Regions from separate parts of the Aeromonas sp. 25-248 genome, predicted to be linked through region 1. Evidence: riboswitches for the same ligand, from Rfam matches in the RefSeq annotation. Region 1 holds a riboswitch; the other holds the start of a gene.
The links. A riboswitch is a leader RNA that binds a small molecule or an ion and turns the genes downstream of it on or off. The one in region 1 is predicted to bind lysine.

Region 1 (4,189 bases):
TCTCTGCCCTCGAGCGGGCCAACGAGATCAAGCACCCGGTGGCCACCGAGCACCATATCGAGGAGCTGGATGCCCTGCTGGCCACCGCCAGGCTGCGCCCCGACGTGATGATTGCGCTGCAACCCATCAGCCAGAAAGCCAGGGCCACGGAGCTGGCCATGGCGACCTGCATCGCCCGTAACTGGCGACTCTCCATCCAGACCCATAAATACCTGAATATCGATTGATATGGATGGACTCAGTGATGAGCGCATCTTGCTGACGCTGGCCAGCAAGATGCCTTACGGGAAATACAAGGGGTGGCGCATCATCGATATTCCCGAACCCTATCTGGTATGGATGGCGCGAAGCGGTTTTCCGGCCGGTACCCTGGGCCAGTCTCTGGCACTGGCCTACGAGATAAAGCTCAATGGACTCGAGTCCATGATTATTCCCATTATTAACAGGATGTCAGAATGAGAATATATACAAGGCAAGGGGACAAAGGGCTCACGCGACTGGCCGATGGCACTTCCCTGGCCAAAGACGATAAACGTGTCGAGACCTATGGTGCCATCGACGAGCTGAATTCCCAAATAGGCTTGTTGATGGCTGAAATACCCGCCGGGGAGACGACACTCCTGGCCGATCTCATATTGTTGCAGCAGGAGCTGTTTGATCTGGGCGGGGAGCTGGCATTTTCCAGTGAATCGCAAACGGATACGCTGTGGCAGGTGAACGAGGCTTGGACGAACAGGCTCGAGCAACAGATCGATGCCTACAGTGCCGGGTTGCCGGTGCTGCGCAATTTTATTTTGCCGAGCGGTTCGCGGGCGGCGGCCCAGGCACATGTGGTGCGTACCCTGACCCGTCGCTGCGAGCGTCTGCTGCTTGGGTTGAGCCGCGTAGAGCGGGTGAATCCGGCCGTTTTGCCCTACCTCAACCGGCTGAGCGACTGGTTTTTCACCATCGCCCGATACCTGCTGGTATCGTCGGGCACCCCGGAGATCCTCTGGGTCAAGGCGGCTGACAGAGGCTGACCACCGCTCGACGCAGCAATAAAAAAACCTCGCCTTGCGAGGTTTTTTTATTGCTGTGGAAAGGGGCCTGATATTGCTGTCAGATGGCAAAGGCTTCCACGGATTTGCCCTCGGCAACGGCCTTGGCAATGACCGAGGGCATGCGGCCCTGACCGGTCCAGGTTTTTTCCACACCATTGTCCAGATAACGATATTTGGCGGGGCGGGGCGCACGTTTGCTGACCTTGGTATTCTCGGGCACCACGGTGTTGACCAATTCGGCGGGATCGATCCCTGCGGCCTTCAGCATTTCGGCATATTCGGCAATTTTCTTTTGATGTTCTTCACGGGCCTGGCGTTCGGCGGATTCATCTTGCCGACGTTCATCGACGATGGCGGAGAGCTTTTCCAAGCCTTCTTCCAGTTGTTCCAGCGTCAAATCGCGGCAAGCTGCACGCAGGCTACGGATATTCAACAGCACTTTCAGAAATTCGTTCATATTGGCTACCACGCGAGCAAAATATTAAGGGAAGAACTGGTTTTTCGATAATTTATAGGGGTGATTGGCACCAAGTCAAGCCTGCCAAAATAATTAATTAGGCTGATAAATTAAGTCTTGAAATAGATATGAAGGATATTTTTTTCCGTTTGACGGGCCAACATCTTCGAATGGATTCATGTCAGATGAAAATATCGCCAGCGGAGTCTTTGATGAACCATTTGACTACCTTTAAAGATATGGGGGCCACAGAAACCTTGAAATTTAATCAAAAAACTTGCTATCACCCGGTGGCTCGATAAAATGTGCCGCGAATACCTTTAAGTAGAGGCGCGCTGCCTATGAGTAACCGAGCGGAGGGTGATGCCTGCGATGCTCGATGAAAGGAGTCGGCGCCGAAGTGACCAGGCCATCATACCGGGTTGCTGGTTCTGCATCTAATAGGTGCAGGACTGCCATAGTCATCCACTATGGAGCGCTACCTGAAGGGGCTGAGGAGTATACCCTCCCCATGGGTTTTGTTTCTTTGATCCTCTCGGTAGATCTCCACCTGTTGTCTTTAGGTGCAAAGAGATCATGGACATCGTTCATTACGCCGACTCCGGTTGGTCCGTCGTTCCCCCCCTGCTGGCCGTTGCGCTGGCGATCATCACCCGCCGCGTCCTGGTGTCGCTGGGGGTGGGCATAGTCGCAGGCAGCCTGCTGCTCAACCAGTTCTCTCCCCTTGCGTCCCTGCATTACATGCTCGATACCGTGCTCAGGATCTTCTGGGTCAACGGTGCGCTCAATCGTGACAACGTCAACATGATCCTCTTCATGTTGCTGCTGGGCGGCCTCATCAGCCTGATGAGCGTCTCCGGTGCGACCCGGGCGTTTGCCGAGTGGGCGGAGCGCCGCGCCAAGACCCGCAAGGGTGCCAAGTCCCTGACCGGTCTGATGGTGTTCGCCTTCTTCATCGACGACTTCTTCCACAGTCTGTCGGTGGGGGCCATCTGCCGTCCGGTGACCGATCGCTTCCAGATCTCCCGCGCCAAGCTGGCCTATCTGCTGGACTCCACCGCCGCGCCGGTCTGCGTGCTGATGCCGATCTCCTCCTGGGGGGCCTACATCATCGCCCTCGTCGGCGGCATCATGGCGGCTCATGGTCTGACCGACCAGAGCCCCATCTCCGCCTTCGTCGAAATGATCCCCATGAACCTCTATGCGGTGTTCACCCTGATCATGGTGCTGGTGGTGATCGCCTTCCAGCTCGACATCGGCCCCATGCGCCAGCATGAGCAGTGGGCACTGGAGGGCAAGCTGTGGGACGAGTCCAAGGGGCGCCCCATCGGGCTCGACATGGAGAGCCCGGAGGAGAGCAATGGCGGCATGATTGACATGGTGCTGCCCATCCTGACCCTGACCCTGGCCACCGTCTATTTCATGATTGACTCCGGGTCTGCGGTGCTGGCCGACAAGGGGCTGCCGTTCAGCGTGCTCGGCTCCTTCGAAAACACCAATGTCGGCTCCTCCCTGGTCTATGGTGCCCTGTGCAGCCTGGTGGTCTCCATCGGTCTGGCCATGCGCCTCAAGCTCGGGGCAAGCAACTGGATGAAGGCGGCTCCGCAGGGGATCATGGCCATGCTGCCCGCCATCAACATCTTGCTGTTCGCCTGGACCATCGGCGCCGTGGTGCGCGATGTGGAGACCGGTAAATACCTGGCCTCCCTGGCCAATGGCAATCTGCCGGTGGAAGTGCTGCCCGCCGTGGTCTTCGTGCTCTCCTGTGCCATGGCGTTTGCCACCGGCACCAGCTGGGGTACCTTCGGCATCATGCTGCCGCTGGCCGGCGACATGGCGGCCGCCAGCGACATCAGTCTGATGCTGCCCATGCTGGCCGCCGTACTGGCAGGGTCCGTGTTCGGAGATCACAGCTCCCCCATCTCCAGCACCAGCATCCTGTCTGCCACCGGGGCCGGTTGCCATCACATCGATCACGTGATGACCCAGCTGCCCTATGCCCTGGCCATCGCCTTTGGCGCTGCGCTCGGCTACCTGGTGATGGGGCTGATGCACTCCGCGCTGGCCGGTTTCACCGTGAGCGGGCTCTGGTTCCTGATCTTCTCCGGTTACCATTTGCGCAAAGCCCGGGCGTATAGCGCCGTGGCAGTCGCATAAGAGAACAAGGGGCCTGCGGGCCCCTTGGTTTTGGCAGGGGCTTTGGTTAGCATGCGCCCCATCACTCCCGTTTCGGAACCCCATCATGGCTTCACTGCACTACAAATTTGCCACCATGAACTCAGGCAAATCGACCCAGCTCATCCAGGCCCACTTCAACTATCTGGAGCGTGGCATGTATCCGCTGGCCATGACCCCCGCCATCGACGATCGCTTCGGTGCGGGGATCATCAGCGCCAGGGTCGGCCTTGAGCTGAAAGTGGAGGTGTTCAGCGACAGCTGCGATCTCTTCGAGATGGTCAAGGCGCGTCACGCAAAGCGGCACATCGATGTCTTCATCGTTGACGAGGCGCAGTTCCTGACCCGTGAGCAGGTCTACCAGCTCGCCCGCATCGTCGACGAGCAGGACATTCCGGTGATCGCCTATGGTCTCAAGACCGATTTTCGCGGCGAACTGTTTCCCGGCTCCTACCACCTGCTCTGTCTGGCGGACAAGTTCGAGGAGCTAAAAAGCATCTGCTGGTGCGGCAACAAG
Region 2 (4,189 bases), on a different contig from region 1:
GCTGGCGCGGATGCAGGGACTGGTGGGGGAGTGGAGTGCGGCGCTGGCAAGCGACGAGGCGCTGGCGGCCAACTGGTGGCGCGACATGTACCGCAGCCATCGGCTCGACATCCTGGACGACCTCAGCGGCAAGAGCTGCGGCCCGCTCACCCTGCGCCGCCTCGACTGGCTGGAGCAGGCGGTACGGGAGCACTTCCCGGCCCTGATGGACAATCTGGCCCCTGACGAAGCGGGGCTCGGTCAGGCCGGGTTGCTGCAACGGCTGGGAGGGCTGCGCGAGCAGATCCGGGCCAATCTGCTGCCCACCCGGGCCACCCTGGTCACCAGCTGATGGTGAAAGAAGAGTGACAAGAGGGGCGCCGTGGCGCCCCTCTTTGCTGAGTGGGGAAGGCCGCCCCGGGTGATGGGGCGGAGGAGGCTCGTTGTGTGCCAGCGCCGGGGCGACTCAGTCGAGCAGTTCCCGGTGCAGGCAATTGACGATGTGGCCCGCCTCGTCCTCTTTGACCAGGAAGCAGAGGTTGTGGGCGCTGGCGCCGTAGCAGATCATCCGGATGTTGTGCTCGCGGATGGCGTCGAACACCTGGCTGCCCACCCCGGCCGCCTCGCTCATGCGGTTGCCGATGAGCGCCACCAGGGCGAAGCCGGTCTCCACTTCCACCTTGCACAGCTGGCCGAGCTCCGCCAGCACCTTGTCGTTCAGGATGGGTTCGCCGTTGCTCTGGCTGCCGGTGTGATCCAGGGTCAGGGAGACGCTCACCTCGGAGGTGGTGATGAGATCCACCGAGATGCGGTGACGGGCCAGGATGCCGAACACCTCGGCCAGGAAGCCGTAGGCGTGGAACATGTTGAGGCTGTGCAGGGTCACCAGCACCTGCTGGCGGCGCAGGGCCACGGCCCGGAACAGCGGGTTGCTGCGGGTGGTGGCGCGGATCCAGGTGCCACCGGCGGCGGGGTCCTTGGCGGAGCCCACGAACACCGGGATGTCCTGGCGCAGCGCGGGTTGCAGGGTGGCCGGGTGCAGCACCTTGGCGCCGAAGGTGGCCATCTCCGCCGCCTCCACGAAGCTGATTTCGGGGATGGGGCGGGCGCGGGTGACCAGGCGGGGATCCGTGGTGTAGATGCCGGGCACGTCGGTCCAGATCTCGATGCTGCCTGCGTCCAGTGCCTCGGCCAGGAGGGCCGCGCTGTAGTCGGAGCCGCCACGGCCGAGGGTGGTGGTGCGACCATCGCCGTCGGCACCGATGAAGCCCTGGGTGATGACCAGGCTGTCACCCAGCAACGGGCCCACCGCCTGCTGGCAGAGGGCGCGGGTCGCCGCGAGATCCACGGTGGCCTTGCCAAAGCGGCTGTCGGTGCGCAGCAGTTGGCGCGCATCCTGCCACTGGGCCTTGACCCCGCGCTGGTGCAGGAGTTCGGTGAAGAGACGGGTGGACATCAGCTCGCCGCAGGCGATGAGGCGATCGGCGAGTTCGGCGTCGGTGTGCTGACTGGCCTGACGGGCCATGGTGCGAATGTCGCCGAGCTGGGCATGGATGAGGGCGCTCACGTCGCTCGGGTTGCCAAGGGCGGCCAGAATGGCCAGCTGGATGTCGGCAAGCCTGGCAAGCTGGGCATCCTGTCCGGCTTCGTCCAGTTCACCCTGAGCCAGGCTCACCAGCAGGTTGGTGACGCCGGCGCTGGCGCTCAGCACCACCACCCGGGTCGCCGGATTGGCCAGCACCACGTCGGCGCAGTGGTTCATGGCCGCAGCATTGGCGACGCTGGTTCCGCCAAACTTGGCGACATTGATCGGGTTCATTGCATACTCCTGTCTCAAGGTGAAAATCCGGTTTCATCGGGCAAATAGAGAGGAGGAGGCAAAAAATGGCAGGAAAACGCGAGGATCCCGGCCAGAAGCACTCCACCTGCAGAGCCCATCCCGTACCCGCCCCAAGGTGGGGCGCGGTGTGGGATGACCACTACCGATGACAACCCGGGGGATTCAGCCCCCGCAGCCGACGTGGCGGTGTCCAGTCACTCGCCTCGTCTCGGCGCTGCTCCCCCTGACCCAAGTTCACCGGACACTGGTGTCCTCCCCTGGGCTGCCTGGGCAGCGCTCCTCTTCTGGTGCCACCTGTGACAGGTGGCGTGCATGTACAAATACCTTGGTCTGGATTGCACTGTCAATCGAGTTCGTAAAAAAGAACAAAATTGACGGTAACCAGGCACAAGATCAATCAGTTACGAAATGGTCTTGGACAAAACCTTGGAGCGACGCTGCCAGTTGTAGAAGCGCTGGCGCTCCACCGGCAGATCTTCGACTTCCAGGGGATCGAAGCCCCGCTCCCGGAACCAGTGGATGGAGCGGGTGGTGAGCACGAACAGGCGACGGATGCCGAGCCGCTTGGCCCGCTCGGCCACCTTGGCGATCAGGGTGTCCCCCCGGTTGGAGTTGCGATACTCCGGGTGGATGGCGACGCAGGCCATCTCGGCCATGGCTTCTTCCATGAAGCAGTAGAGCGCTGCGCAGCCGATGATGAGGCCGTCCCGCTCGATGATGGTGAACTTGTCTATCTCCATCTCCAGCTGCTCCCGGGAGCGGCGCACCAGGATCCCTTCCTCCTCCAGCGGACGGATGAGATCCAGGATGCCGCCGATGTCCTCAATGGTGGCGGCCCTCGCCCGCTCGGCGCTTTCGCGCACGATCTGGGTACCCAGCCCCTCGCGGCTGAACAGTTCCTGCAGCATGGCGCCGTCGTCCTGATAGCTCACCAGGTGGGAGCGGGGCACGCCACCCCGGCAGGAGGCGATGGCCGCGCGCAGGTAGCGGGCGGTGCCTGACATCTCTTCCCCCGCTTGCTCCAGCGCCACCAGCAGCTCTTCGGCCTGCTCGGGGAAGAGCTCGGAGATGGCCTCCCCGTGCCTGTCCATTACCCCCTGGGTGCTGCTGAAGCAGATGAGCTTGTCGGCTTTGAGATCCACCGCCACCCGGCGGGCTACCTCTTCCGAGCTCAGGTTGAAGCTCTCGCCGGTGACCGAGCAGCCAATGGGGGAGATGAGCACCAGGCCGTGCTGATCCAGCTGGCGGGTGATCCCCTCCACATCGATGCGACGCACCCGGCCGCTGTGGCAGAAGTCGATGCCGTCATCCACACCCAGCGGCTGGGCGGTGACGAAGTTGCCACTCACCACGCTGATGCGGGCCCCCTGCATGGGGGTGTTGGCGAGGCCCATGGAGAGCTGGGCGGTGATGTCGTATTGCAGACCGCCGCACACCTGCTTGATGATGGCGAAACTGGCATCGTCGGTGACCCGGATCCGCTTGTGATACTGGGCCTGGATGCCGGCACGGGCCAGGGCCTCGTCATTTTGCGGACGCGAACCAAACACCAGTACCAGGCGGATCCCCAAGGTCTGCAGCAGGGCGATGTCGCTGACGATGTTGGCGAAATTGGGGTGACAAATGGCTTCCCCGCCGATCATCAGGACGAAGGTGGCACCCCGGTGCACATTGACATAGGGGGTGGATTGCCGAAAGGCATGGACCAGGCTGGGTTCGCGTTCACGCACGTGTTTCATTCCATAAAAAAGCAGCAATTCGCCCAATATATGAAAATAAATTCACAAATCAAGACTAAATATCGACTTGGTGTTTTTTTGTCGCCATTTTGACCAGTGCGGGTGGGGAGGGGAAGACGCAGGCGAGGGCGGGAGGGTCGCCCCGGGGGCCGCTCCCTGGTTGATCCGGGCTTATAACCTGATATCTTCGGTGTTCCTTTTCGTCAGCCGCATTGCGCGGGGTTTTATACAAGGACAGGGCATATGGAGCAGATTATTTCACCGGCAGAGGCGCTGCCGGGACGGCGGGAAGCGCTGGAGATTGGCCAGGTGCACGCAGTAAACGGCCACCCGACCCAGGGGCCCTGGCCCGAGGGGATGGAGCTTGCCTGGTTCGGCATGGGCTGTTTCTGGGGTGTGGAGCGTCTGTTCTGGCAGCAGCCCGGGGTCTATTCCACCGCCGCCGGGTATCAGGGGGGGCTGACCCCCAATCCCACCTACAAGGAGGTGTGCAGCGGCCTGACCGGCCACGCCGAGACGGTGCAGGTGGTGTTCGATCCCAAGGTCATCAGCTATGGGGATCTCGTCAAGCTGTTCTGGGAACACCATGATCCGGCCCAGGGGATGCGCCAGGGTGGCGACATCGGCACCC

Region 2: another riboswitch for lysine. It lies ahead of lysC (lysine-sensitive aspartokinase 3); the one in region 1 lies ahead of ACVDHI_RS07035 (Na+/H+ antiporter NhaC family protein).

The regions. Positions count from the first base shown of each region.
Region 1 covers NZ_JBRKTB010000003.1:134,722-138,910, reverse strand. Annotated here, with positions in the region: gene queE (7-carboxy-7-deazaguanine synthase QueE) at 1-227, shown strand, start outside; gene ACVDHI_RS07050 (DUF3820 family protein) at 229-459, shown strand; gene ACVDHI_RS07045 (cob(I)yrinic acid a,c-diamide adenosyltransferase) at 456-1,019, shown strand; gene ACVDHI_RS07040 (H-NS family histone-like protein) at 1,099-1,497, opposite strand; lysine riboswitch at 1,815-1,986, shown strand; gene ACVDHI_RS07035 (Na+/H+ antiporter NhaC family protein) at 2,074-3,654, shown strand; gene ACVDHI_RS07030 (thymidine kinase) at 3,740-4,189, shown strand, end outside.
Region 2 covers NZ_JBRKTB010000002.1:320,158-324,346, forward strand. Annotated here, with positions in the region: gene ACVDHI_RS04910 (hypothetical protein) at 1-331, shown strand, start outside; gene lysC (lysine-sensitive aspartokinase 3) at 446-1,798, opposite strand; lysine riboswitch at 1,886-2,111, opposite strand; gene argA (amino-acid N-acetyltransferase) at 2,221-3,549, opposite strand; gene msrA (peptide-methionine (S)-S-oxide reductase MsrA) at 3,802-4,189, shown strand, end outside.